3 regions of the Paenibacillus sp. AK002 genome follow, and region 3 is predicted to be linked to each of the others. Evidence: predicted binding sites of a transcription regulator. Region 3 holds the regulator's gene; each other region holds the start of a gene.
The links. Region 3 encodes Rex, which represses fermentation and respiration genes when NADH is low (regulators of the CRP and FNR family bind a similar motif). Its sites were predicted from a motif close to TTGTGAAATATTTCACAA; they were not measured.
Positions count from the first base shown of each region.

Region 1: the regulator Rex is predicted to act here: its motif matches at 6,914-6,931, upstream of M1D70_RS10240 (nitrate/nitrite transporter).
Region 2: the regulator Rex is predicted to act here: its motif matches at 777-794, upstream of M1D70_RS29790 (cytochrome ubiquinol oxidase subunit I).

Region 1 is NZ_CP096377.1:2,334,609-2,344,612, reverse strand. Features, by position in the region: gene M1D70_RS10265 (class I mannose-6-phosphate isomerase) at 1-573, shown strand, start outside; gene M1D70_RS10260 (ROK family protein) at 570-1,580, shown strand; gene M1D70_RS10255 (glycoside hydrolase family 38 N-terminal domain-containing protein) at 1,594-4,089, shown strand; gene M1D70_RS10250 (DUF6953 family protein) at 4,203-4,439, opposite strand; gene M1D70_RS10245 (YwiC-like family protein) at 4,564-5,289, opposite strand; gene M1D70_RS10240 (nitrate/nitrite transporter) at 5,342-6,856, opposite strand; gene M1D70_RS10235 (response regulator transcription factor) at 7,011-7,658, opposite strand; gene M1D70_RS10230 (sensor histidine kinase) at 7,655-8,734, opposite strand; gene M1D70_RS10225 (GAF domain-containing protein) at 8,731-9,195, opposite strand; gene narI (respiratory nitrate reductase subunit gamma) at 9,248-9,940, opposite strand; gene narJ (nitrate reductase molybdenum cofactor assembly chaperone) at 9,927-10,004, opposite strand, start outside.
Region 2 is NZ_CP096377.1:6,589,150-6,599,153, reverse strand. Features, by position in the region: gene ade (adenine deaminase) at 1-587, shown strand, start outside; gene M1D70_RS29790 (cytochrome ubiquinol oxidase subunit I) at 876-2,279, shown strand; gene cydB (cytochrome d ubiquinol oxidase subunit II) at 2,266-3,282, shown strand; gene cydD (thiol reductant ABC exporter subunit CydD) at 3,282-5,162, shown strand; gene cydC (thiol reductant ABC exporter subunit CydC) at 5,159-6,955, shown strand; gene M1D70_RS29770 (DUF2332 domain-containing protein) at 7,136-8,161, shown strand; gene fumC (class II fumarate hydratase) at 8,470-9,858, shown strand.
Region 3 is NZ_CP096377.1:2,581,907-2,591,910, forward strand. Features, by position in the region: gene M1D70_RS11470 (CCA tRNA nucleotidyltransferase) at 1-604, shown strand, start outside; gene M1D70_RS11475 (biotin--[acetyl-CoA-carboxylase] ligase) at 591-1,580, shown strand; gene panB (3-methyl-2-oxobutanoate hydroxymethyltransferase) at 1,862-2,749, shown strand; gene panC (pantoate--beta-alanine ligase) at 2,746-3,636, shown strand; gene panD (aspartate 1-decarboxylase) at 3,629-4,012, shown strand; gene M1D70_RS11495 (hypothetical protein) at 4,147-4,752, shown strand; gene dinG (ATP-dependent DNA helicase DinG) at 4,922-7,798, shown strand; gene M1D70_RS11505 (redox-sensing transcriptional repressor Rex) at 7,864-8,529, shown strand; gene M1D70_RS11510 (amidohydrolase family protein) at 8,504-9,805, shown strand; gene M1D70_RS11515 (cell wall elongation regulator TseB-like domain-containing protein) at 9,837-10,004, shown strand, end outside.

The DNA.
Region 1 (10,004 bases), 250 kb from region 3:
CTTATTCCACCGGGTACGGTCCACTGCTCCGGCAGGGATAATCTCGTGCTGGAAATCTCCTCGACCACCTGGTGGTTTACGTTTAAGATTTACGATTATCTGCGGCTGGACGCCGATGGCAAGCCACGCCCGATGAACCCTGAGCATGCGCGCCACAATATCAATGACGCCATGAATACGCCGGCGGTAGAGGACGGGCTTATCGCCAGGCCATCCGTCGTAAGCCGTCAAGGCGGCAGCACGGAGGAACTGCTGGGACAACGGGAAGATCTTCTGTTCCAGGTCAGCAGGCTGAATTTGCAGGATACGTGGAAAGCGGATACCCAAGGAGAGTTCGTTATGTACAATCTCGTGGAAGGCGACCGCGTCCGCCTTGTACCGGCAGCGGACGAGGGTGGGGCCGTTGAATGGGGCTACGCGGAATCCTACATCGTTCCGGCATGTATAGGCGAATACCGATTGGAGAACCTGTCCGGATCCCCATGCACCTTGATTGCGGCCAGGGTCAATCCGGAATGGAATCTCCCGCTGCTTCCACCTTCCCGGAGAGCGGCAAACGGAGAGTTTTCATGAACCGCCCTGATTGGGACGATACGGGAAGCCCGTCTCCCCCTGCCCCCATCACCATAACGCTAGATGCCGGGGGAACCGCTTTGAAGGGGGCGCTGCTCGTGAATGGGCAGCTTGTCCCCGGCTCGTTCCTCATCCAGCCTTCGGCATCGCAAGGAACGGCTGAGGAAGCGATCGCCAGCTTCGCCGGCGCCTGCCATGATTTGTTACGCTTTTACGCCTCGGCCTTCCGGCCGGTGGACTATCGCGATTCGATCCGGATCGGCTTTGCCTTTCCGGGGCCCTTCGATTACGCAAAAGGCGTTGCCCTTCTTCAAGGCATCGGCAAATATGATGGGCTGTACAAACTGTCGGTTCGGGATCTGCTCCGTTCGAAGTTCCAGAGCCTCAAACCATCCTTTCCGGGTGCCATGATGAATCGTTTGACCGCTGCCGATATCCGATTCGGGAACGACGCCTTCATGTTCGGGCTGGGCGCCTCCATCCGGTTCAGGGCGGAACGTCTCGTATGCCTGACGCTCGGTACGGGCCTCGGTTCGGCCTTCGTGGAGAATGGCCGGATCGTAGCCGGCAAGGACGGTATCCCTGGCAGCGGCATGCTGTATGCGGAGCCTTACCGGGACCACATCGTGGACAGCTATTTCGGGAGAAGAGGCATTCTGAGGATGGCCTCGGAGCGGGGACTCCTGACGGACGGAATCGACGTTGCCGATCTGGCCGAAGCGGCAACGCGAGGTAATGGGCAGGCCCGCGATTTATTCCGGGAATTCGGCAGCAATCTGGGAGGAATGCTGCGGCCCTATCTATCCGGATTCCGGCCGGATCGCTTGGTGCTGGGCGGACAGATCTCGGGCAGCCTGCCCTTATGGGAAAGGGATATGCAGCTGGCCTTGGGTACGCACAGCGTTCCAATCGACTGTCTCGAGGACGGTACGTCCGCTGTGTTTTACGGCATAGAGAAGCTGTTTGACGATACGGCGAGCGATCGATCCGCTCCATATTATCATTAGGAGGTCCTATCATATGAACAAGAACATATCACGCCAAGGAAGCCATAGACCCGCCCGTCCCTGGACGATCTATGCCATCCATCATTCTCACACGGATATCGGTTACACCGAGCGCCAGGAGCGGATCGAGCAGTACCATGTCGATTTTATCCGCCAGGCTCTGGGCATTACGGATGCCGCACACCGCGGAGAACGTCCCGAATGGAAATCGTTCCGCTGGACTTGCGAAACATTCTGGGCGGTTGAGAAATTCCTCGAATCGGCCACGACGGAAGAAAAGGAGGCTTTTCAGCAAGCGGTAATCCGCGGTGATATCGAACTGTCCGGAACCTATCTCAACATGACGGAGCTTCCGGACTTCGACCTCCTTCTGCACAATCACGGCAAGGCGCAAAGGTATGCAAACACGTTCGGACATCGGATCGACAGCGCCATGACCGCCGACATCAACGGGTACAGCTGGGGTTATGCGGAAAGCCTGCTGCAAAATAACATCGAGCATCTGTTTTCCTGCATCCATACGCACCACGGCATGTATCCGCTGGGCCGCAAACAAACCCCGTTCTGGTGGGAAAGCCACAGCGGCGGCAGGCTGCTCGTATGGAACGGCGAGCATTACATGTTCGGCAACGAGCTCGGGTTCTGCCCTGACGCACTCGGCAAATACATCATCAAGGATGAGCTTCAGCATAATTTGATGGAGCCCGAAGAGCGGCACAACGACATTGCTGCCCTGCGGATTAACCGGTATTTATGGAATCTTGAGCAGGAGTCCTACCCGTATTCCTTCGTTCCCGTCATGGTCTCCGGCCTGGGCACGGACAATGCGTCCCCGAATGCCGACATTGCGGAGTGGATAAGCGCATGGAATGAACAATACGGCGACCAAATCACCATTAAAATGGCCACGCTCTCCGAATTTTTTGCCGTCTTGAAGCAGGAGGATCTGTCCGCGCTTCCGGTGCACCGCGGGGATTGGCCGGACTGGTGGACCGATGGGGTCGCCTCCACGGCGATGCATACCCAGATTTACCGGGATGCCCAGCGCACGCTTCGCAAAGTCAAGCGTCTCGATCCGGGCCATGCAGCGGCAAGCCTCGCCGAGATCGAGGAGGCATCGCAGGCGCTGACCATGTATGCCGAGCATACCTGGGGCTACCATTCCTCCGTGTATGAGCCTTGGCATCCGCAGGTGCAGATGCTGGAGGTGCGAAAGCAAGCCTATGCGGCGGAAGCCAGCAAGCTGGCTTACCGGGCGCTGGATAAAACGCTCGTTGCCCGTCAGGGGGCACTGCTTGCCCCCCATCGTCCCTTACGCTACGAGGTGATCAACACGGAACCGGCCGCAGCTACGCTGCAGGTTGCCGTACCGCTGGATGGCTGGGAACACGTGATTTTGAAGAAAACGTTCGAGCTCATCGACGAAACGACCGGGCAGCCGCTTCCGTACCAATTGACACATACGGGGGCACTTGTTACGGAGCTCACGCTTGAAGCGGGAGAGTCCCGGATATTGTTTATTCATACGCCCGAATCGTCAGATATTTTCGCTGCTTCCGGGAACATGGCAACCGCGCGGAATACCGAACCGATCGCATGCGAAGGCATCGCCGACATTTGGACCCAGCCCTTGACTCCCTATCCGATCGTGGTGGGCAAGAGTTCGCTCGAATCCGACTTCTTCCGGATCGAATGGGAAATGAACAAAGGCATTACGGCCTGGATCGATAAGACACGCTCGGCGGGCCTGCTGGACGGTGAACGCGAGCACGGGGCATTCACTCCTGTCTACGAGGTAACGCCGGCACAGGATGAGCATAATCCATCCGAAATATGCTCGACCCGCCGCCGCATGGGACGCAACCGGAAGGGCACCAACGTCCAGCGGGATGCCGGGCGCTTAACCCGCGCGACCGTGCTGGACAACGGACCGCTGTTTGCCCTGGTCGAGCTGGTGTTCGACGTGAAGGGGCTCAGCTACTATGCCCTCCACATCAAGATGTTTGCCAACCAGCCTCGTGTCGAGGTGTCCGTCCGCTTCCACAAGGACAGCGTTTGGCTGCCGGAAAATGTCTATGTGGCACTGCCGTTCTCGCTGGGGACGGAAGCCGAGTTATACGCCGAAAAAGCCGGATGCCATATCCGGCCTTGGAAGGATCAAATTCCTGGAAGCTGCCTCGATTACACCAGCGTGCAGGAGGGAATATTCTGGCACTCGGCTAAAGACCGGGAAGCGTTGACCCTGTCCATGACAGACACGCCGCTCGTACAGCTCGGAACGCTGGAGCACGGGCCGCGCCAGCTTCACGCCATGCAGCCGGCGGACAGCCGTCCTTCCACGTATGCCTGGATATTGACGAACTACTGGGAGACCAATTTCAAGGCTACGCTTGGCGGCTTCTACGAGTTCCGCTATGCGGTAGAACGCCATCGCCAGCTGGACCCCCAGCAAACGGCGAAGACGCTGCACGCCTCAACCGGACAATTCACGATCCATCGGATCCATTGATTCATGATGAAGAACAGCTGCCCTGGTAACCAGGGCAGCTGTTCTCATTAATACAAGGAGGCGGTCTGTCGATCCGGCCTCTCCCGTCTTTTGATTATTCGGTTATAGCGGGATTACGTCCAAGCCCACATGAATCCGTCGCGATCCCAGGCAATCCGGCCGCCATGCAGTTTGCGGAAAGCCTTCTTCACGTCCTTGGAGAGCGAAGCATTTCCATTCTCGTTCACGAAAACAAATTCTTCCCCGAAGTTCTCGCGTACATAACGGATGGCTTCCGTCTGATACAAATTGCCCGTAAACCGGATTTCCTCCACCATCCATTCGGCCACCTGCTGTGCTGTATATGCCATATGTGCATTCTTCCCTTCTGTATCCATTCCCTTATTATAACAGAATGGACGACAGAGTCGATTCGCATGGAAGCCGCCCGAAGGGCAGCGGTGCATATTTGGCCATCGCGATAGCGAAAGCAGATTACATCAAGATCCATGACAGCAATAAAAACTGGATGGAACCCGCAATCTCGATCATGCCGACCTTCATCGGTTTCATTATTTTTCCGGCATACCGCAGTGTCTTCACAAACGGAAACAAGAACGGCAGGCACATCCACGGATGCCCGAGGAAGATCGGCAGAATCAGCATCACCGAATGATACGTGATGGCATATGCCGTCCAGCGCCTGTTTTTCCGCTCCCGAAATACGGATTTGACGAAGAATACGGTTCCCGTGAAATATAGGAAATTCAGAGCAACAACAGCGGCTAGCAGCTGATCGAAGCCTCCTCCTCCCAGCATGTATGCAGCGGCGCCTCCGGTACAGAACAGCAGAATCGCACAAATATCGTTCAGCAGCGCACGCTCCGCTTTGCGGAGGACATGCCAGACATTAACCATGATCAGCAAGAGAAGGATCGGCGCAAACCAGAGCATCGACGGCTTGAGAACAAGTACCGGAACCAGAAACACAGCGGCAACAAGGGCATAAACGGTCCCCCAGGATATCCAGGTTTTGCGTTTGGCCGTAGTCTTTAAGGATTGCAGAAACGGATAGGACGCCATATATAGAAATAACCACGCCAAAAACAGCGGAAGGTGCAGAAGGGCCGGCTTGGCAGCCACCATTCCGATGAAATAAGGTACAGAGACCATGGCCCAGCCTCCATGCTCCCGCGGAATCACAATCCTCGTCTTTTTCATGCCTCTCTCCCTCTCCATCCATCAGCTCGCACCGACAACGATTCATCTCTTGTCAGCCGCTCGAAGCATTGCCGGACGAATGGTATGTAATATCGCTAAAGGTACCTACATAATGAATGATGTCGCCCGATTCGTCCCTTACGGCATTAATGGTCAACAGCTCCAAATATTCCTCTCCGTTTTTCCTGCGGTTCCAAATCTCCCCCTGCCAGCTTCCGCGCTCCATGATCTCAGACCACATCGCGCGATAAAACGCCGACGATTGCCTTCCGGACTTCAGCACGCTCGGATTTTTGCCGAGCACTTCCTCCTCCGAGTATCCCGTTAACTTCGTGAATGCCGGATTGACCGCACTGATCCTTCCGCTTGGATCCGTTACCAGAATCCCTTGGCCGGTGGAGTTAAACACCTCGGATTGCACGGCAAGTTTGTCCTGGTAATACATCCATACAACAACGACGAAGCTCGCAAGCGCAACCTGCGACAAAGCCATGAAGCCGATGGAATACTGCCCTGTAACCGAATGGATAAAGGAAAGCATCAGCGGAGGAAAGAATCCGCCAAGGCCGCCCATCATGGACACGATGCCATTCACAATGCCGGCCTGCTTATTGAAATAAAGGGGCACGAGTTTGAAAATGACCCCGTTCCCGAGACCCGCACCAACGGCTATGGTTAAGCAGCCGGCCGTATACAAGCCGATGGACGGAGAGAATGCCAACAGGATAGCCGCAGCCGTCAGCCCCAGGAATACGCCCATTAATAAGAACAGCGGTTTAAATCGGTCTGCAAGCCAGCCCCCGACGGGACGCAAAAAAGTCGCGATCATGATGAACCCGGCCGTCCGCATCCCGGCATCCACCTTGGCCAGCTCAAAATGAGAAACCAGGAAGTTCGGCAAGTACACCGTAAAGGCTACGAACGAACCGAAGGTAATGAAATAAAAAAGCGAGAAAAACCACAGCTTTTCATTCTTATATACACCCTTGATCTGTTCCATGACCGGTGTTTTCACCTTGATTTCTTTGCGGTCGCCTAAAAAAACATTGAATAATGCAAATATCAGCAGCAGGATCAAATACAGCTGGACGGTTTTGGACCATCCGATCCCCGTCGCGATGACCGGTGCGGCAAACGTGGTAATGGCTGTACCGATGTTGCCCATCCCATAGATCCCATTGACCAGTCCCAGCTTCTCTTTTGCATAGTATTTCGGCAATGAGGTCACGCCCACCGAGAACACGGCCCCACCGATCCCAAGGAACAAGCCGCCGATGACCAGATGCGTAAAGGATGAAGCCGAGCTGATAAAATAGACCGGAAACAGCAGCAGGATGAAGCTGGATATAAAAACAATTCGTGCTCCGACCACGTTGGCGTAATAACCGAGCGGTATCCGCAGAACCGAGCCCAGCACCACCGGAATGGCCGTCAGAATGGCGAGCCGGTCTGCCGGAATGGCGATATCTTCTCTTATGAACGGCAGGAGCGCGGAGATGATGACCCATACCATAAAACCAAGCACCAGATTCATTGTTTGCAGCGGAAGCTGCAGCTTTTTGATCATTCCCATCACCTTTTCCAAAGCGTAATGAATGGCATATTGATCCCCAGCTCCTATTGTACGTGCACCTATTCACAATGCGAATAGGGAAGTTCCCTGAATCTCTCCGGGGAACTTCCCTATACCTTACCGCAATCACCCTGCTTATGCGTCATTATTAAAAATCCAGCAGTTTTTTCTTCAGCGCATATTCCACTAACTCCGGACGGCTCTTCAATTTCAGCTTTTCCATGATTTTGGCCTTGTGCGCTTCCACCGTTTTGACCGATACAAATAGTTTTTCCGCGATTTCCTTGTTGCCATAGCCCTTCGCGATCAGCGGCAGGATCTCAATCTCCCGTTGGGACAGGCTGTTGAACGGATCCTGCTCCGCGCTCTCGCTGTCTTTCTTGATAAATTCCCGGACCAGGGACGTGGCCATCTGGGGGTGGATGTAGGTTCCTCCCTTATGAACCATGCGGATGGCAGAAATCAATTCATCATCCGGCGCATTTTTGAGCACGTAACCCGAAGCGCCGTTCTTCAAAACATGGAACAAGTAATCGTCATCGTCATACATGGTCAGGATCAAAATTTTCGTTTCGGGAAATTCACTGCTGATCTTGCCTGTCGCAATCAATCCGCTCTCGCCGGGAGGCATGCTTAAATCCATCAACAGCACATGCGGCCGATGCTTGACCACCATGGCGTATGCCTCAATGCCGTCTGCCGCCGTCGCGACGACCTCCATATCCTCTTGGTAATTCAGAATCATGGAAAATCCGCTGCGGACCACGGCATGATCATCCGCGATCACAATTTTCATATTCCCCTCACCTCCGCCTTGCCGCTGCTCGTAAGCGGGATCTTCAGCTGAACCGTCGTCCCCTCGCCGGGAGCGGAAACCAAAGTAAACTGGCCATCGACGAGTTCTGCGCGTTCGCGCATTCCGTACAGCCCTAATCCGGTTCCCTTGGCTTCGTCAATGATCATGTTAAACCCGACGCCATCGTCCCGGACGGTTAACTGAAGGCAGCCGTTCTCCTCGCATAATCGGACATGTACCTCGTCCGTTCCCGAATATTTCAAGGCATTTAACACCGCTTCCTGGCAAACCCGGTACACCACCGTTTCAATCTCGCTGCCATAGCGGGCCGCCGCCAACTCTGCAGAGAATTCAACCAGCATGCCGTAATTCTTCCCGATCCATTTGAAATGGGAGCGGAAGGCAGCCTCCAGCCCCAAATCATCGAGGGAAGCGGGCCGGAGCTCAACCGACAAATGCCGGATATCATCCAGCAGCCTCGTTAAAGACGCCTCGGTCTGGTGCAGCTTCTTGAGCACATCCTCGCCCACATTCATATATTTAACGACGCGCAGGTCGACCAGCGAGCTTAAGAGCTCCTGAGCCACGCTATCGTGCAGCTCGCGCGAGATCCGCTTGCGCTCGTCCTCCTGTGCCTTGATGACGTATTTCAGCATATTCGTCCGCTGCAGCATTTCCTGCGTTTTCTGCTGCTTCGTCAGATCGAGGAGCATCATCACCCGGATGCCGCGGGCTTCATCGATGGTATGGTAACTGGCCGCATAAGGAACAATTCCTTCGGACCGCGTCTTCAGATAGACTTGGAACGACGAGAATTCTCCATCCGGATAATCCAGATAGCATTTGGAGCAGGAGATGAGATCCTGTTCGTCGGTGTACCCTTCGCAGGTCTGGCAGAAGGACCCGTCCAGTCCGGAGTGCATCCTCTCGATCACTTCAATGTCAAGGATATTCTCCGCAGCCGGATTCATCGCGACCACGCTGCCGTCCTCGTCCATAAAAAAAATGGCTTCCATGCTATTCTGATACATGTTTCTCAGCAATTCGCTCAGATGCTCATCCGTCATTTGAATCACGGCCGTGATACCTCCTTGGCATAAAAAGCGCCAAATTCCGTTCCTATACCTTCCTGAAACGACGCAAAGGCCTTGTGATCCAGCATGTTCTCCTTACGATATCCCACAAGCAAAACCCCCATGACGCGCGTGCCTTCCCACAGCGGTATGGCACCGAGGCTCTTCAGCTGCTCTGCAACGATAATCGGATAATTATACAAGTCCCTTGATTCAATATCCGCATTCACATTCGGGATCAGCATCGGTTTCCCGGTCTTAAACACCATGCCGGCGATGCCCTTGCCGGAATGCAGCACGATGCGCTTGTACCTCTCGTTGATGTTTCCCGAGGCATACTGCCAGGTCAATACAAATCGGTCTTCAGCCGGCTGCACCAATGCCATGGACACGAAATCGAAATGAAACCGGGTCCGAAGCTTATCCATCTCACGTTGGTAATTATAGATCGGCTGATTCTTCATCCCCATTACTCCTCTGACGTAGAAAAGAAGGCTAAAGAAGCCTTCTCTCGTCCTACGACTCAAATTTGCGGTGCTTTCTATACAGGATATATCTTCTGCCCACATAATTCAACGGAACACTCCACACATGGACCAGACGGGTAAACGGCCACAAGCCGAAAATACCAAATCCCGCAAGAATGTGAATTTTGAACGACAGCGGCACATCCTCCATCAGCGAAGCCTCCGGACGGAACATAAACAATCCGCGGAACCAGACCGAGACCGTTTCCCGATAATTGAATTCCGGCTGCACCGCGTTTGTGACCAGCGTGCTGTACATCCCCATGAAGACGATAAACAGCAGGAGGACATTGACCACCATATCGGAAGCGGTGCTGAGTTTTCGGACATTTCGGATGGCAAATCGTCTGGCGGTTAACAAGATCATGCCCCCCAGCGTTAAAAAGCCGAATGCGCTTCCGATATACACCGCGCCGATATGGTACATATGGTCGCTGATGCCGAGCGACTCCATCCAGGATTGGGGGATGGCCAGGCCGGCCACATGTCCCCCGATAACCGGAATGATGCCAAGATGGAACATGAGGCTGCCCAGCTTGAGATGTTTTTTCTCGATAAACTCGCTGGATTTTGCCGTCCAGTTAAACTGGTCCGTACGATAACGGTAGATATGACCGACGATAAATACAACGATGCATACATAGGGGAAAATGACCCACAAAAATTGATCAATCATGTTCATGAGTGGCAGCCTCCTGACTGAGACACGCCTTGAACGTGTCGCGAAGCCCTTGAACAAGATAAGC
Region 2 (10,004 bases), 3.0 Mb from region 3:
TCGATGCGGCGCGTACGGAAGTGAACGTGGTGCGCGTCATCGAGAACAGTGCCCGTACCGCCAAAATGACCGCGGTGCTCGCCGTGGAGCAGGGCGTCATCCAGCCGGACCTGGGCCAAGACGTGGTTCAGCTGGCATGCATCGAGCGCCACGGCGCTACCGGGCAGATCTCGCTCGGCTTTGCGAGCGGCTTCGGACTTCAATCCGGCGCGGTTGCTTCCACGGTGGCGCACGATAGCCACAACCTGCTCGTGATGGGCACGAATGCCGAGGATATGGCGCTTGCGGCGAACGAGCTGGCAGCATGCGGAGGCGGCATGATCGTGGTACAGAACGGCCAGGTGCTGGCGAAGGTGGCGATGCCGATTGCGGGCTTGCTGGCGGACCGACCGGTTGAGGTCGTGGCCGAGGAGGTCGCTGCCCTGGAGGAAGCCTGGAAACAGCTCGGCTGCTCCATCCATGCGCCGTTCATGACGTTCTCGCTCATTGCGCTGCCGGTGATTCCGGAGATCCGTATCACCAATCGCGGGATCGCGGACGTGACGGAATTCAAGCTCATCCAGACGGAGATCGGCGCGGTTCAATAAGGTGGCGGCATACGTTAAAGCAGGTTGGCCTACATGGCTAACCTGCTTTTTTAGTGCGTAAATACCGGGCTTGGCCTGTGAGTGGATGCCGCAAGCCACGCTCTCACGGATAATCCTCACATAATCCATTGCCTACTTAGTGATTTCCGTCACAAATTGATAACTTTTTCACCTATTTCGGCCTTTATATTGTGACGTTTATCACAATCCTTAAGGGCGGGGTCTGCGACAATACAAAAAGAATCAAATTTGAAGTGATCACGTGAGCTAAAGGAAGGGGTATCTTTTATGGATCCGGTTATGCTGGCGCGAATTCAATTCGCATCGACAACCATTTTTCACTTTATTTTCGTACCGTTATCCATCGGATTGGCGTTTCTGATCGCCATCATGGAGACGATGTATGTTGTCAAGGGCCAGGAAGTCTACAAGAAAATGGCCAAGTTCTGGGGAAAGCTGTTCCTGATCAACTTTGCGGTCGGGGTTGTGACAGGGATTCTGCAGGAATTCCAGTTCGGGATGAACTGGTCGGATTACTCGCGCTTTGTCGGGGACGTGTTCGGCGCACCGCTTGCGATCGAAGCCCTGCTGGCGTTTTTCCTTGAGTCGACGTTTATCGGGCTGTGGATATTCGGGTGGGACCGGTTATCCAAGAAGGTCCATCTGCTCAGCATCTGGCTGGTATCCTTCGGCACCCTGATGTCCGCCTTCTGGATCCTGGCAGCGAACTCGTTCATGCAGCGTCCGGTCGGTTTTGAGATCAACAATGGACGGGCTGAGATGAACGATTTCTTCGCGCTGATCACGAACGGTCAGCTGCTGGTGGAATTCCCGCACACGATTTTCGGGGCGCTGGCAACCGGGGCTTTCCTGGTAGCGGGGGTAAGCGCGTATAAGCTGCTGAAGAAGCAGGATTTGGATTTCTTCAAAAAATCATTCCACATCGCCATCGTGGTGGGTCTCATCACCTCCATTCTGGTTGCGGTATTCGGCCACCAGCAAGCGCAGTATCTGGTGGATACGCAGCCGATGAAGATGGCCGCCGCCGAGAGCTTGTGGGAAACGAGCGACGATCCCGCGCCTTGGACGGTCATCGCCGCCATCGATCCGGATAAGCAGGAGAACACGATGGAGTTCAAAATCCCGTATTTGCTCAGCTTTTTGTCCTACAGCAAATTTTCCGGCGAAGTCATCGGAATGAAGGAGCTGCAAGCCCAATATGAGCAGGAATACGGTCCTGGAGACTATATTCCCCCGGTCCGCACCACCTTCTGGAGCTTCCGGATTATGGTGGCTGCCGGCAGCGTCATGATTCTGCTGGGATTGTACGGAGCGTGGCTGATGCTGCGCAAAAAAGTCGAGAAGGCCGGCAAATGGTTCCTCAGACTGATGCTGTTCGGCATTTCCCTGCCGTTCATCGCCAACACATCGGGATGGATCATGACGGAGATCGGACGCCAGCCTTGGACGGTATTCGGGCTGATCACCACGGAGAACAGCGTTTCGCCGAACGTAAGCGCAGGCTCGATCCTGTTCTCGCTTATCATGTTTACCGCCATTTATGCAGTGCTGGCAGCCGTGATGGCCTATCTGTTCATCAAAGTCATTAAGAAAGGACCGTATGCGGCGGAGGAAGACGATCACCACGCAAGCGATCCGTTTAATAAGGAGGACTACAATGCTGTCTCTTAACGAACTGTGGTTTGTGCTCGTCGCCGTATTGTTTATCGGGTTCTTCTTCCTGGAGGGCTTCGATTTCGGAGTCGGGATGTCCACGCAGCTGCTGGCCAAAAACGATACCCAGCGCCGGGTGCTGATCAACTCGATCGGCCCGTTCTGGGACGCCAACGAGGTCTGGCTGCTGACGGCGGGCGGCGCGATGTTCGCGGCCTTCCCGAACTGGTATGCCACGCTGTTCAGCGGGTTCTACATTCCGCTTGTCTTTCTTCTGCTGGCCTTGATCGGGCGCGGCGTGGCATTTGAATTCCGCGGCAAGGTGGGCGATGTCCGCTGGAAACGGGTATGGGACGGAGCGATCTTCACCGGAAGCGTGCTTCCGCCATTCCTGCTCGGCGTTGTTTTTGCCTGCCTGATCCAGGGGCTCCCGATTAACGAAGAGATGCAGCTGCACGCCGGATTCTTCGATGTCGTGAATCTTTATACCATAGTCGGCGGGTTGACGATGGTGATGCTCTGCCTGCTGCATGGCTTGATGTTCACGACGCTGCGCACGCTGGGGGATCTCCAGGAACGGGCGCGCCGCATGGCCCGGAGACTCCTGATTCCTGTTGCGGCCCTGTTCGTGGCGTTCGGGGTGATGACGTATTTCATGACCGATATCTTCGAGAAGCGCGGGGTGGCGTTAACCGTCCTGCTTGTGCTGGCTCTGCTTGCATTCCTGCTGGGCGGATATTTCATGAACGTCAAGCGGGACGGCTGGGCTTTCGGGATGACCGGCGCGGTCATCGCACTCTTGGTCACGTCCGTGTTCGTGGGCTTGTTCCCGCGCGTGATGGTCAGCTCCATCAACGCTGCATTTGACCTGACCATTTATAATGCGGCCTCCGGACCGTATTCCCTCAAGATTATGACGATTGTGGCCGTATCGCTGCTGCCGTTTGTTTTAGGCTATCAAATTTGGAGTTACTTCGTTTTCCACAAACGGGTACATGAGAAGGAGCATCTGGAGTACTGATGGGAAAAGATCTGCTGGGATACAAAGGCGCCAAGACGGTATTCCTCCTTGTCGCCGTATGTGCCCTGGCACAGAGCATGGCCATCCTTCTGCAAGCCAAATGGCTGGCGGAAGCCGTATCCGCCCTGTTTGCGGGATCAACGCTGCAGGAGCAGGGGGAGACCATTGCCTTGTTCCTGCTTGCATTTCTGGCACGCCACGGGATCTCGGTCGTGCAGCAAGGAATCGCGCAGCGCTTTGCCGAGGAGACGGGCACGAGCCTGAGAAAGCAGCTGCTGGAGGAGCTGTTTCGGAACGGGCCGTCCTTTGTCCGGTCGGAAGGAACAGGCAATGTGGTTACGCTTGTGCTGGAGGGCATCGGCAAGTTCCGCAAATATGCGGAGCTGACCATACCTCGCATGATGGGGGCGGGCATTACCCCTGCCCTGGTGTGGCTGTACGTATTCATGACGGACCGGATCTCGGGCATTATTCTGCTGGTGACCATGCCGATCCTGATCGTGTTTCTCATCCTCGTGGGACTTGCCGCGAAAAAGCAGACCGAGCGGCAGCTGGATTCCTACCGGATGCTGTCCAATCATTTCGTGGATTCGCTGAGAGGGCTGACCACCCTGAAGTTTCTGGGACAGAGCCGCAAGCACGGCGCGAGCATACAGCAGGTCAGCGAGGGGTATCGTGCAGCTACCATGCGGACGCTGCGCGTGGCGTTTCTGTCCTCTTTTGCGCTGGATTTCTTTACGATGCTGTCCGTGGCGTCGGTTGCGGTAAACCTGGGTCTGCGCCTCATTAACGGCAGCCTGGAGCTGCTGCCCGCGCTGCTTATCCTGATCCTGGCACCGGAGTATTTCCTGCCGGTGCGCATGGTTGGAGCGGACTTTCACGCCACGCTGGACGGCAAGCAGGCAGGGGAAGCGATGCAATCCATCATCCGGGAAGCCCGGAAGGGGCATTCGGGCGGTAGCTCAAGTCCTGTTGCTGCGGAGGGTTCGACTAACAGCGAGGGTCCATTCGAGCCAACGGGAGCGCTTGAAGCCACGGCGGCAGAAACGATGGAACGAACCTCAACGGGCCTAACATTTAAAATTCAAAATAATTTCTCGGGTCTCAGCCGCAAGCCGCAGCCACCATTCCGATGGGAAAAGGACAGCGTGCTGGAGCTCTCCGGCATCGGCCTCAGACACGAAGAACAAGGGCCGGCTTCATTGGACGATGTTTCCTTCCGAATACCGGGACAACGCAGGATCGGCATCGTCGGGGAGAGCGGAGCCGGCAAATCCACGCTGATCGAGCTGTTAGGCGGATTCATGGCGCCAACCTCCGGAGCAATGGCGCTGAACGGTGTGAAGCTGGAGGAGTCGAACCGGCCCGAGTGGCGGTCGGAGGTCACTTACATGCCGCAGCAGCCGTATTTGTTCGGGGCAACCTTGGAGGAGAACGTGCGCTTTTATGCGCCGGAGGCGTCCAGAGCTCAAGTGGAAGCGGCGGTAAAGGCAGCCGGTCTGTCGGAGCTGGTAAAAAGCTTGCCGGGCGGCCTTGCGCAGATGATCGGCGGCGGCGGACGCGCTTTAAGCGGCGGCCAGGCACAGCGCGTGGCTTTGGCCAGGGCGCTGCTCGGCGGCCGGCAGGTTCTGCTGCTGGATGAGCCGACGGCGCATCTGGATATTGAGACGGAATATGAGCTGAAGGAGACGATGCTGTCCCTTTTTCAAGACAAGTGGATATTTCTAGCGACGCACAGGCTTCACTGGATGCAGGATATGGATTATATCATCGTTCTGCACCAGGGGCGCGTTGCGGAAACGGGCACCCATGAGGAGCTTATGGCACGACAAGGCGTCTATTACGGATTGATGACATCGCAGATGGAGGGAGTACAATGAAGCAGGAATCGTGGTTTCGACCCTATGTAACGGCAAATTTCTGGCGCTTTCTGCTCATTGTCACGCTGGGCGTGCTCACCATTTTGTTTGCCGGGATGCTGATGTTCACATCCGGTTATTTGATCTCCAAATCCGCCCTGCGTCCGGAAAACATTCTGATGGTGTACGTGCCGACCGTAGGGGTTCGCACCTTCGGCATCGGACGTGCGGTGATCCATTACGTGGAGCGCCTGGTGGGGCATGATACGATTCTTCGCATCCTGTCCCGCATAAGGCTACGGCTGTACCGGATTCTGGAACCGCAAGCCCTCCGTTTATCCTCCCGGTATCGCACCGGGGATCTGCTGGGGGTGCTCTCCGATGACATCGAGTATTTGCAGGACGTTTACATCCGAACCGTCTTTCCATCGATTGTTGCGCTTGTATTATATGCCGGGGTCATTCTGGCCGTCGGTCTGTTTGATCCGGCATTCGCCCTTCTGCTCGCGCTGTATATAGCGGTGCTGGTTCTGGTGCTGCCGCTGATCTCGCTGCTGCTCACCAAACGGAAGAATCGGGAAGTGAAACAGGCCCGCAGCCACCTCTACCGGAAGCTGACCGACGCGGTGCTGGGCATTCATGAATGGTACGTCAGCGGCCGGCAGGCGGAATTCTTGACCGGTTATGAGGCGGATGAAGCCGAGGTGGACCGGACCGACCGCTCGCTTAAGCGCTGGTCGCGCTTGCGTGCCTTTATCGGTCAAGGCGTGGTTGCCGTGACGGTGGTATCGGTGGTGTATTGGTCGGGACGGCAGTATGCGGACGGTTCGATCGACGTTACGCTGATCGCGGCTTTTGTGCTGGTTGTGTTCCCGTTGATGGATGCATTTCTGCCGGTGTCCGAAGCCGTTGAGCGGATTCCGCAGTACGGCCAATCGGTCGCAAGGCTTCGGGCGATTGAAGGCGCGGATGCCTCCGAAGCGCGGCATAACCTGCCGAAGATGCTGGATAAAGCAGAGGTCGAATCCGTCATAAGCCGCGGCGTTCATGTGAAGGCGGACGGCATCAGCTTCCGTTATGATCAGGAGGCAGACGGCCCATCGGGGCTGGAGCCATCCGGCGAGAACAGGGGATCTTCTGCATTAACCGATGTGTCGCTGGATATTGCTCCCGGCGCCAAGGTAGCTATCATCGGGCGCTCCGGTGCCGGCAAATCGACCCTGCTGCAGCTGATCCAGGGCGTGCTGGCGCCATCGGGAGGAAGCCTTACCCTAGGCGGCGTGGAGTCAGCGCGTTTCGGCGATGAGATCTCTTTCGTAATTTCGGTATTGAACCAGAGTCCGCACTTGTTCGACACAACGCTTGCGAACAATATTCGGCTTGGCTCCCCGGACGCCACGGAGGCTGAAATCCGGGACGCCGCCGCCATGGCACGGCTTGAACCGTTGGTAGCCTCCCTTCCGGAAGGACTTGGCACCCGCATGCAGGAAGCCGGGCAGCGTTTCTCCGGAGGAGAGCGCCAGCGCGTGGCTTTGGCCCGAATCCTGCTGCAGAAGACGCCCGTTGTCATTCTGGATGAGCCCACGGTCGGGCTGGATCCCAAAACCGAGCGGGAACTGCTGTCCACCATATTCGCCAGCCTGCAGGACCGCACCTTGATTTGGGTGACGCATCATCTGGTCGGCGTGGAGCGCATGGATGAGATCCTTTTCATGGAGAACGGCCGAATCGTAATGCGGGGCACTCACGATGAGCTGATGGAGCGATATCCGCGGTATCGGAACTTGTACCGTTTGGATCGTCCGGCGGTATAGACGGCCGAGGCGATTTACCAGCAGAAGAACCGGCCTTTCAGGAGGCTGGTTCTTCTTTTTTTGCCCTCTTTTTCTTATAAGCCCGATAAAAGATCGGAATCCACGCGCCTTCTGGAAAGATGTAACATTAGTCTTAAGCAGGATCAAGGGTTCATTACAACGTTAGGGGTGTGGTATAGGGTGGATTCGAAACGGTTGGTGAACGTATTTCGTCATTTTGCCGAGCGGGAATGTCCGGGTTCCAGCGTGTTTTATGAGTATTTGGCCCGGCATATTGCCGATGATGAAGAGGTGCTGCAGGTCGCTGCGTTGGTTCCGTTCGGCCAGCCCGTGCCCAATATGCTGTTCGGTGCGGTTCAATACTTGCTGCTTCAGGGCGAGGGTCCGGAGCTGAGGGCGTATTACCCCGGCCTTGCGGAGCATCCGAAGGAGATGGCCTCCTGTTATCCCCATTTTCGGGCATTCGTGCTGGAGCATGAAGCAGCCATTATCGGGATCCTGAAGCACAAACGGGTACAGACGAACGAGGTCCGTCGCTGCGCGTACCTGTATCCGGTGTTCTGCTCCATTTATGACAAGGTCCGGAGGCCGCTTGCCCTGGTGGAGCTTGGAACGAGTGCCGGATTGCAGCTGCTGTGGGATCAATACAGTTATTCCTATGGAGGCACGGCGAGTTACGGCCTTACGGAATCGAAGGTGCGCATTACATCGGAGATCAGGGGTGACCGCAAGCCGTTCCTGCTGGACTCCAGTCCGCCGGTTGTTTACCGGATGGGGGTCGATCTGCATGTGAATGATGTACGGAATCCGGAGCATTTCATATGGCTGCGAGCTTTGATTTGGCCGGGCAATCACGATCGGGTGTCCATGCTGGAGCATGCGGCGGAGGCGTTGAAGCAGCAGTCAGACGTAAGTTTCCGGGAGGGGGATGGGACGGAGCTGCTGCCTGACATCGTGAAGGAGATTCCGGATGAGGCTGTGATCTGCGTGTTTCATACGCATGTTGCCAACCAAATTCCGGAGGCGTCCAAGCAAAGATTGCTGCGGCATCTGAGCGAGATAGGAAGCGAGCGCGATATTGTGCATGTCTACAACAATATGCAGGATGAGCAGCTCCATGCCGATTATATACTCGGAGGCGTGCCAAGCGAGTTTACGGCGGCACGCACGGATGGGCATGCGCGCTGGTTCGAGTGGCTGTTATAAGGCCGGGAGATGATTGACTCAGCCTGAATAAGGACGGCGAACGGAACGGTGACGGCCGTTCGTTACAAGCCATATGCCCGTGACCGACCGCGAGCCCGGAAGGCAGCCGGGCTGAGACTTAGAGAATAACAGCCGCAGCCTTCATCGCGTATATTTTTTTATTGGGCAAGTCTGTGTCATAATAGGAGAGATGGAATATAAAGCGCTTTATGCTATGCGATTGAACCCGAGGATCGGGCTCTTCCATGGTGGGAGGGATCTCGTTCAGGGCATGGCAGCATTCAAGGAGACCAAAGGAGGAAGTTGGGATGGATTATCGTATTGAAAAGGATACCCTGGGTGAGATTAAAGTGCCTGCGGATAAGTTATGGGCAGCGCAGACACAGCGCAGTTCCGAGAATTTCCGGATTGGAACCGAAACGATGCCGAAGGAAATCATTCGGGCGTTCGCGATATTGAAGAAGAGCGCGGCCATCGTCAACGGCAAGCTCGGCAAGCTGGATGCAGATAAGGTGGATGCGATCACAACCGCGGCCGACGAGATCGTGGACGGCAAGTGGGATGAGCATTTTCCGCTGGTGGTTTGGCAGACCGGCAGCGGCACGCAGTCCAACATGAACGTGAACGAAGTCATTGCGAATCGGGCCAATCAGCTGCTCGAGCGAAAAGACAGCACGCTGCGCGTTCATCCCAACGATGACGTCAACAAATCCCAAAGCTCCAACGATACGTTTCCGACGGCGATGCACATGGCTGCGGTCGTGGCCATGGAAGATCAAGTGATGCCTGCGCTCCGCCGTTTGAAGAAAACGTTCGAGAAGAAAAGCGATGAATATAAGGACCTGATCAAAATCGGCCGTACGCACCTTCAGGATGCAACGCCGCTGACGCTCGGACAGGAAATCAGCGGCTGGCACCGGATGCTGGAGAAGTGCGAATTGATGCTGGCTTCGGCCGTAGAACCGCTGCGCGAGCTGGCTATTGGCGGCACCGCCGTGGGTACCGGCATTAACGCGCATCCGAAATTCGGAGAAATGACGGCGGCCGAAATCAGCCTGCAGATCGGAAAAAGCTACACCTCCGCCAGCAACAAGTTCCATTCGTTGACCAGCCATGACGAGATCGTATTTGCCCATGGGGCGCTGAAGGCGCTGGCTGCCGATCTGATGAAGATCGCCAACGACGTTCGCTGGCTTGCAAGCGGTCCCCGTTCCGGCATCGGCGAGCTCACGATCCCTGCCAACGAACCGGGAAGCTCCATCATGCCGGGGAAAGTAAATCCAACCCAGAGCGAAGCGCTGACGATGGTGGTCTGCCAAGTGATGGGCAACGATGCCACGATCGGTTTTGCGGCAAGCCAGGGCAATTTTGAGCTGAACGTCTTCAAGCCGGTCATCATTTATAACTTCTTGCAGTCCGTTCGTCTGCTGTCGGATGCCATGGATTCGTTCGACCAGAATTGCGCCATCGGCATCGAAGCCAATCTGGACGTGATCCGCGCGAACATGGAACGGTCGCTGATGCTGGTGACGGCGCTGAATCCGCATATCGGATACGAGAATGCCGCCGCCATCGCGAAACGTGCGCATCAAGAAGGGACAACGCTTCGCGAAGCGGCGCTGGCAAGCGGTCTGCTTAGCGGAGAGGATTTTGACCGGATCGTCCGTCCGGAAGAAATGATACATCCGAAGGAATAAGGGAGTTTTCTTTTGAGCTTTATTTCAAGGCAGGTTTCCCGTTGAACCAAGAGCCCATTTCACCACGGTGATGTGGGCTTTTGTTGATTAGAAGATCGTTAATTGCCGAGCCGAACGCATTCGATCCTCGCAAGAAAAACATCACG
Region 3 (10,004 bases):
ACTGCATTCCCGGATGAAAGCGCCCTTTCCCTATACCACGCATGATAGGAAGACGATCGAAGCCATGGAGCGGATTGAACCGGATCACGCGACGATCCGTTGGTCCTTGCTCCTGCTCGCATGCGGCATTACAGCTCAGGAAGCAGAGGAGCTCCTGCGGTCATGGACGTTTTCCAATAAGCAGCGGGAATCCATCGTGAAACTGCTCTCGCTGCATGAATCCTATCTGCAGCAACCGAATGCGGGCGATGCCGAAAGCAGCAGGCTCAAGTGGATCGGACTAGTCCTTGCCCATGGGGTCGAGACAGCCCAAGGATGGCTTGAAATGCAAACGGCTTTGCATCACACGGGAGCGTCTTCTGCTCCGCTGACCTTCATCCGGCAGCTTGACGTGTGGCTGCAGGATCTCCGGATCCGCAGCTTGAAGGATTTGGCCATCACCGGCAGCGAATTGCTTGAGACGCTGGGCAGACGCGGAGGCCCGTGGCTTGGGGAACTTCTCGGGCTGCTGCTGGGGAAAGCGGCGGCAGGTTTGATTAACAACGATAAGGAATCGTTGATTGAAGAAGCAAAGCGGGTGGTAATTCATAATGAAGGATCATGATCAAGACAACGCACTTCTGAGAATGTTCCAGGAGAATGCCGGTCAGTTTCTGTCCGGGGAAGAGATTAGCCGAAAATTGTCCATCAGCCGGACGGCCGTATGGAAGCAGATCAATAAGCTTCGGAATGCAGGGTATGATTTCGAGGCCGTTCCGCGGCTTGGCTACCGCATGCTGGACGAGCCGGACCGACTGAGCTGGGATCAACTGACAGCGGGCATGACCAGTCGGTACTTCGGCAAATCGATCAAGCTGTTGGACAAAACGGCGTCAACTCAGGAGGATGCCCGGCAGTTGGCAGAAGAAGGGGCAGCCGAAGGCACGCTTGTCATCTCGGAAGAGCAGACGGGGGGGCGGGGCAGAATGGGAAGGAAATTTCATTCCCCGAGAGGCAAAGGCATATGGATGAGCCTGGTGCTCAGACCGAAGCAGCCGCTGCATCTAACCCAGCAGCTTACCTTATTGACAGGCGTGGCGGTATGCCGTGCCATCGCTAAATCCGCCGGCGTGCAAACCGACATCAAATGGCCGAACGATATTCTGTATCAGGGCAAAAAGGTTTGCGGCATTCTGCTGGAGTCTGCAACCGAAGATGAAAGAGTACGCTACTGCATTGCCGGCATCGGAATCAGCGCGAATCTGAAAGAAGCGGATTTTCCAGAGGAATTGCGGAACGTTGCGACGTCGATTCGCATCGCCGGCGGGAAAACCGTCAACCGGACATCGCTGATCCAGTCCATCATGTCGGAGATGGAGGTTTTATACGAATTGTACAACGAGGAGGGCTTCGAGCCCGTAGCCTCGCTCTGGGAAGCTTTATCCGGTACGGTGGGCCGCGAGGTTCAAGTACAGACGGCCCGTGACCGTTTTAGCGGGATTGCGACGGGACTCAACCAGGATGGCGCTCTGCTGGTCCGCAACCAGCATGATGAACTCGTTCCCGTGTATTCAGGCGATATTCTTTTTAATACCAGGTAAATGAAACATGGTGAAATCGGAGCTGGAATTTGATATACTACAACTATAGAGGCGGTATCGCCATGAGCGAATTGCACTCTGCAGCAAGTGGGAATTATGATTTAGAACACCTTCATAACTGTTATGCCGGTTACGTTGGATTCTGCTCTGAGCCGAAAGGACCGAGACAGAAGGGACGATCGCGAGTGACTCTTTTTTGCCTTTCGGACTTTTTAGCAAGTACGTGCTAAAAGGTTTTTTTTATTGTGTCTAACTACATCACACAGGGAGGCTGTGTCACAATGGCAGGCAAACAACCACTGAACATCGTGAAATTGAAGAACATGAAGAAGAAGGGCGTACCGATCACGATGCTGACCGCGTACGATTATCCTTCCGCCAAGCTGGCGGAAGAAGCGGATATTGATATGATACTGGTGGGCGATTCCCTCGGCAACGTTGTGCTGGGTTATAACTCCACGATTCCCGTCACGCTGGACGACATGGTGTACCACACGCGCGCCGTCGCTCGCGGAGCCGAGGATACGTTCATCGTAGCGGATATGCCGTTCATGACTTATCATGGAGGCATCGATGAAAGCTTGCGCGGCGTGCGGCGATTGATGCAGGAAGGTCATGCGCATGCCGTGAAAATGGAGGGCGGCGAAGAAATCGCCGATACCGTAAAACGGATCGTACAATCCGGGGTCCCGGTGCTGGGCCATATCGGGCTGACGCCTCAGTCGGTAAACCAGATCGGCGGCTACCGGATTCAAGGCAAGGATGCCCAAGATGCCAAGCGGCTCATGAACGATGCGAAGGCGCTTGAAGCGGCCGGCGCATTTGCTATCGTGTTGGAACTGGTTACGGAAGAAACGGCTGCTGACATATCCAAAGCGCTGAGCATCCCGACCATTGGCATCGGCGCCGGTCGTTATTGTGACGGCCAGGTGCTGGTATTCCATGATATATTGAAATACGCATCCCCTTATCGGGACAAACGCTTCGTGAAAACCTACGCCGATGTCGGCTCCGTTATCCGCGAGGGTATCACGCAGTATGTGAAGGAAGTGAAGGACCGCGCATTCCCGGCCGAGGAGCATGTGTTCAAGACGGAGAACAATGCCGGTTCCGAAACGACAACGGCATTATATGGAAGCCAGAAGGAAAAGGTGGGCACGACATCATGAAAGTGATTCGCAGCATTGCGGATTTAAGATCAGAGCTTCGGGACCGGCTGGAATCCGGCAGAGGCCCGGTAGGCCTCGTGCCTACGATGGGATATTTGCATGAAGGACACGCCAGCCTGATGCGGAAGGCGCGGGAAATGTCAGGTACGGTTGTCATCAGTATCTTTGTCAATCCGATTCAGTTCGGACCGGGCGAGGATTATGAAACTTACCCACGGGATGAAGCGCGTGACCTGGCGTTGGCGGAATCCGAAGGGGTGGACGTGGTATTCATTCCTGCGGTTGAGGAAATGTATCCTCAGCCGACCAAAACCAAAATTGCCGTAGCGGAAATTACGTCATTGTTGTGCGGGGCCTCCCGCCCCGGACATTTCGACGGTGTCACCACGGTTGTTAATAAATTGTTCAATATCGTAAAGCCTGACTATGCCTTCTTCGGGATGAAGGATGCACAGCAGGTGGCCGTCATAGAGCAAATGGTACGGGATTTGAATATGGATGTGACCATCGTGCCATGTCCGATCATTCGCGAATCCGACGGCCTTGCCCTAAGCTCGCGCAACGTGTATCTGAAGCCGGAAGAGCGGGAACAGGCCCTTGTGCTGTCGGGCTCGCTGCGGACGGCTCAGGAGGCAATCCGGCAGGGACAAGCGACGACGGCAGGAGAGATCCGCGCTCATCTTCGGGATTATATATCCCGCTCTCCGCTCGCTGATATTGATTACGCGGAATTGCTCACCTTCCCGGAGCTCGCGCCCGTGGAAGATTCATACCGCATTGTGGATGAAGACAGAACCGTCATCATGGCGCTGGCCGTGCGTTTTGGCCGTACCCGTCTCATTGACAATGCATTACTTCAACCAAAAGTAGGGGGATCCCATGTTTAGAACGATGATGAAATCCAAAATCCACCGCGCAACGGTGACGGAAGCCAATCTGAACTATGTGGGCAGCATTACCATTGATGAGAATCTAATGGAGGCTGCAGACCTTCTGGAGAATGAAAAAGTTCAAATCGTGAACAATAACAATGGCGCCCGTCTGGAAACGTACGTGATCAAAGGCGAGCGCGGCAGCGGCGTCATCTGCTTGAATGGGGCAGCCGCACGGCTCGTACAGCCCGGCGACAACGTCATTATCATTTCTTATGCCATGATGTCCAAAGAGGAATACGACCATCACACCCCGACGGTCGTGATCGTCGACGAGTCGAATAAGCCGGTTACGACGGAGTATCGCGAAGTTCACGCCGCCATTCTCTGAAGAACCAAAATGTGTCGGGACCCTAAAGGGATGAAAAGACCGTCTTCTACAGAAAATGAGTTCAGGTCGACGCACTGATCTCATTTTTCCGCTAAGGGTGGGATGCAGCTATGTTTCAACATGTATTCGCCGAAATGAACAACATGTTAGATGAAATTGTGAAGCATTACCCTTCTGCTCAAGGTCCCCAAAAACAGGCGCTGGTACAAAACTGGAACATGCTCAAAAGCATGAGCGAGGGCATTATCGAGGAGTGGCTGCATTTTGAAGAAAAAATGGCCATCTTCCGCGAGAGTGCAGCGTCACCTCCGGTTTTTCCGCCGACCGAAGCGCCTGAATTGCAGCTGGATGCGTTCGTTCGCGGTCAAGGTTACTACAAGCTGTTGATGTTCCAGCCGGCCATACAGCAGTTTGAGGCAGCCGCTGCGGTATTTCCGGACAGCCTTCTGATCAAGTTGTACATTGCCATGTCCCATCTGTATTTGGGGCAAACCGCCCAAGCATCCGACGTATTGATCTCCATCCTGCCCCTGGCTGACAACAGAAAGCTTCGGGCGATGATCTACAATGCGCTTGGATGCATCGAGGTGTTGAATGGACAGCAAGCAAAGGCCGAGGAACATTTTGCACTGGCGATTCATAGCGATCCGACGCTTCCCGACCCCATGATCAACCTGGAGGTCTGCAAGCAGAATCGCGGTGAGCTCCAGTACGGCAGCCAATTGATCTCTTTGCTGTAGAAATCAAGCCACAACAAGAAGCGATGCCAGAGCTCACCTTGAGACTTTGGCATCGCTTTTTGCGTACGGGAGCGGTACAGAAAGCCGGGGGATTTTTTACCCGGAATGTTCAAAACCCGCAACTTCTGGTATGCTGTTAATTAGTCTGGAGGAAAGGGATTTTATCGAAATGAAATTTGCCGTATTGGATTTTGAAACCACGGGCAACCAGTCTGCAGATGAAATCATTCAGGTTGGACTGGCCATCATCGAAGAGGATCGAAGCATATCCCGCGTATACGGCACCTATGTCAATCCCGGGATTCCGATCCCTCCTTTTATTACCGGTTTGACCGGCATTTCCGACAGTGATGTAGCGGATGCTCCGTCATTGGAAGAAATGATGATGGAGCTTGTGCCCATGCTCGACGATGTCGTATTGGTTGGACATAACGTCGCTTTTGATTTTAACTTTTTGCAAAACGCGCTCGATCGCTGCGGCTATTTACCGTTCAGCGGCCGTATTCTAGATACGATGCACTTCTTAAAAATATGCTTTCCCTCGCTCCCGTCCTACCAGCTCGGGATGGTCTCTTCTCATTTCGGCCTGGAGCATGACCGTCCGCACCAGGCGGACAGCGATGCGCTTGCCACAGCCTATGCGCTGCTGAAATGTTTGGAGGAGATCGACGAGCTTCCGCTGCTCACCATTCAGCGTTTAAGCGACCTGTTTGCCGACGAGGACAGCGACTTGGCCTGGTTCTTTGACGGCATTCGTTCCGACAGGGAGCTCCAAGCCGTACAAGCGGGAGACACCCATACGTACTACCGCCAGTTTGCCTTGGCGGTGGATGATTGGAACGATATAGCACCTGTCAGGGATGAGACGGAGCCTAACCCCTTGGCCGATGTAAGCTTCGAGCAATACATGAACGATGTCCGTGAACGCCTGAAGGAAACGCTGCCTCATTATGAGAGCAGGGATGCCCAGGACATGATGTTCCAGGAAGTGATGCAGGCGCTGGATGACAATAAACATCTATTGATCGAAGCAGGCACGGGAACCGGCAAATCCCTTGGATATTTGCTGCCGTCGATCTATCAAAGCGTGAAGCAGGAACAGAAGGTTATGGTGAGCACGCATACGATCAACCTTCAAGAACAGCTGCGTGACCGGGATATTCCCCTGCTCACCCAGGTTGTTCCTTTTCCTTTTAAGGCGGCCATTTTCAAGGGCAGGGGACATTATTTGTGTTTGAGAAAATTTGAACATAAAATAAATAGAAGAGATTTTCATTCCCCGAAGGAAGACGTAATCACTGCGGCCCAGATGCTGGTCTGGCTGACCCAGACGGAGAACGGGGATGACGAAGAGCTAAACCTAGGCGGACGCGGAGGGGATTTTTGGGAGACCATCTCCAGCGATTCGGATTCTTGCCTCGGACGCGCCTGCCCTTGGTTCCGCAAATGCTACTATCACAGGGCCAAGCATGAAGCAGGCATCGCGGATGTCGTCATTACGAACCATTCGAAGCTGTTCACCGACGTGAAGGCGAATCATCAGCTGCTGCCAAGCTATGAGCGCCTCGTCATCGACGAAGCGCATCATCTTGAGGATGTCGCCGGCAAGCACCTTGGCTTGCAAATGAAGTATTTTTCGGTGGTCCATACCTTGACCCGCATGTACAAAGACAGCCGAAGCGGGCAGCTCCCGGCTCTGCGCCAGCTGCTGCAAGCTTCGCCGCACGAGAAGGCTGTCGAATGGTCTTCCGTCATCGACCGTTTGTATCCGGACCTGATTACCGCAAAAGAGAACTGGGATCGGCTCAGCGATCAATTGTTCGGACTGCTTCCGGAACGCGGAGACGCTTCTCCGGGAGATGCCGGCCAATTCTCGCTCCGCCTGTCGCCGCTTAAGAAGCCGAAGGATTGGGATTCGATGGCCGAGCTGGAGCATCAAATTCATCTGACGCTGGGCGATGTCGTGCGCAAGGGCGATAAGCTGATCGCCGAAATGAAGGAAGATTTGGATGACTACAGCGCGGACAGCCTGTTAACCGACCTTTCGGGCCTGTTTAAGGACCTTGCCGCGCATCGTGAAGACCTGCGATCCTTCATGGCCCTGAACGATGAGGGCACGGTATACTGGATGGAGGCGAACGGCAATTTCCGCAGCAAATCGCTGCAGCTGTATGCCGTGCCCGTCGACGTGAGCGCTCATTTGAAGGAATTGTTTTTTGACAAGAAACAAAGCGTGATTCTGACATCGGCGACCTTGTCGGTGGACAAATCGTTTCAGTTCATGATCGAGAACCTGGGTCTTCAGGAAGCGGCTGAAGCGGGGAACCTGAACACGGTTCAGCTCCCGTCCCCGTTTAATTATAGGGAACAGGCCCTTCTTGTCGTGCCGCGCGATTTTCCGAGCGTGAAGGGATCGGTCGGGGATGCACTCTTTGTGAATACGCTCGTGAAGTCTTTGGCCGATACGGCCGTCGCTACACATGGCCGCATGCTCGTCCTGTTCACTTCGTACCGGATGCTGCGCCAGGTGCACGAGCCGCTGAAAGAAGCGCTGGCATCAAGCGACATCACGGTATTGGGACAAGGTATGGACGGAACCAGCCGTACCAAGTTAATCCGAAGATTTCAGGACAACAGCGCTTCCGTGCTGCTGGGCACCAGCTCCTTCTGGGAAGGGGTAGACATCCCGGGTGAGGCGCTGACTTGTCTAGCCATCGTCCGGCTGCCGTTCCAGCCGCCGAATCACCCCTTGGTCGAAGCCAAGAGCGAACTGCTGCAGCAGCAGAAGAAGAATCCCTTCATGAAGCTTTCGGTTCCGCAAGCGGTCATTCGTTTCAAACAGGGGTTTGGGCGTCTGGTGAGAACAGCACAAGATAAAGGGATCGTGATCGTGTACGATACCCGGGTCATTGAATCCTATTACGGGAAGTATTTCTTATATTCCTTGCCGGGGCCGAAGATGGAGCACATGCCGACAGAGGGGATCGTTCCCCGAATTTCGGAATGGCTGCAGGAAGAGGCAAGCGCGGGAAACCAAGCTGAATAAAGTGAAACCAAGCACGATCAACAAAAAAAGATGTAGTTATTAGCCTATTATTAGGGGGAGCATGCATGAAATCGGAAAAAATTTCGGAAGCCGTGGTCCGCAGATTACCTGTATACTTGCGCTATTTGAATGAGCTTCAGAAGAGGGAGGTTTCCACGGTTTCCTCCCAGGAGCTGGGACAGAAGCTGGACCTCAATCCTGCTCAAATTCGTAAGGACCTGGCGTATTTCGGTGATTTTGGACGGAAAGGGATCGGATATGATGTTTCTTATCTGATCGAGAAGATTCGCCAGATTCTGAAGCTGGACCAGAAGATCAATGTCGCATTGGTCGGGGCCGGTAATCTTGGACATGCATTATCGAATTACAATGCATTCCTGAAGGATAATATGAAGATTGTGGCGATTTTCGATTCGTATTCTCCCAAAGTTGGCATGAAAATTAACAATTTGGTCGTACAGCCGATGGAAGAGCTGGAGAAGACGGTTCATGAGCACGGCATTCGAATCGGAATTATCACCGTTCCGGATTTCGAAGCGCAGAACGTAGCGAATCAGCTTATCGCCTCAGGGATCGAGGCGATTCTGAACTTTGCGCCAACCATCCTGAAAGCCCCAGCCCATATCCGGATTCATACGGCTGATTTTACAACGGATTTGCAAAGTTTGGCCTATTATTTGGATAACGGCAAGGAGGATGCAGCACATGACAACAACGAAGTGGATGGTTAAGAACGGAACGTTTGCTGTACTGGAGGAAGACCGATCCGTGCTTCGCGGATACATGGTGGTTGAGAACGACAGGATCACGTACCTGGGCGAAGAGGAGCCCGTCGTGGAAGAGGGAACAGAGATTATCGACGGAACCCATCTGTTCTTCCTGCCTGGATTGGTGAACACGCATGGACATGCCGCCATGTCGCTTCTCCGCGGTTATGGCGACGATCTGGCGCTGCAGGTATGGCTTCAGGAAAAAATGTGGCCGATGGAAGCCAAATTCACGTCAGACGACGTATATTGGGGCACATCGCTCTCCGTGCTGGAGATGATCAAGGGCGGAACCACGACGTTTGTCGATATGTATGACCATATGGATCAGGTCGCGAAGGTTGTCCAGGACTCGGGAATGCGCGGTGTCCTGACGCGCGGCGTAATCGGTTTATGCCCGCCCGAGGTACAGCAGCAGAAGCTGGATGAGGCGGTGGCATTCGCGAAGGATTGGCATGGCAAGGCTGACGGCAGAATTACGACGATGATCTCGCCGCACGCGCCTTATACCTGCCCGCCGGATTTCATCGAAAAATTCGTTCAAGCATCCCATGACTTGAACCTGCCTTTGCATACCCATATGTCCGAAACGGAAACCGAAGTGGCTCAGAATGTTAAGGATTACGGACTTCGCCCCGTTGCCCATTTGGAGAAGCTGGGCATGTTCTCCCGTCCTACGCTTCTTGCGCATGCCGTTCATCTGACCGATGAAGAAATCGAAGTCTTGGCCAAGCATCAAGTAGCCGTATCGCATAATCCCGGAAGCAATTTGAAGCTTGCCAGCGGAGTCGCCCGCGTACCTGCGCTGCTGAAAGCCGGCGTAACGGTGTCGCTCGGTACCGACGGACCTGCTAGCAACAATAACCTGGATATGTTCGAAGAGATGCGGCTGGCTGCCCTGATCCATAAAGGAGTAAGCGGGGATCCGACGGCCATTCCGGCCTCCGAAGCGCTTCGAATGGGTACGGAGTACGGAGCCAAGTCCGCTTTCCTTGAGGATATCGGTACGCTCGCGGTAGGGATGAAAGCCGATATGATCGCATTGAATACGGATCAGGCGCATTTCCTTCCGCGGACCGACTATATTTCTCACGCGATCTACTCTGCCAGCGCGAAGGATGTAGAGCATGTATGGGTTGACGGCAAGCAGGTGGTGAAGAATGGCGCGAGCCTTACTCTCGACGAGGAACGCATCCGCCGGGAAGCGCAGCGTGCATTTGAGCGTCTTACAACCCTCTAGGGAATAATCAAGGGGAGCGAGGAAGACGGATTTGAAGAAAAAAACGAAGTGGATACTGCTGAGCGTGTCCGGCGTCCTGCTACTATTGCTTGGCCTACAGCTCTATTATTCCTATGTTATGAAAGATACGTGGAATGAAGAAAGAATGGCGATCCTTGCAGCGAAACAGCATGGCCAATTGGTCTCGTCCGACAAGACC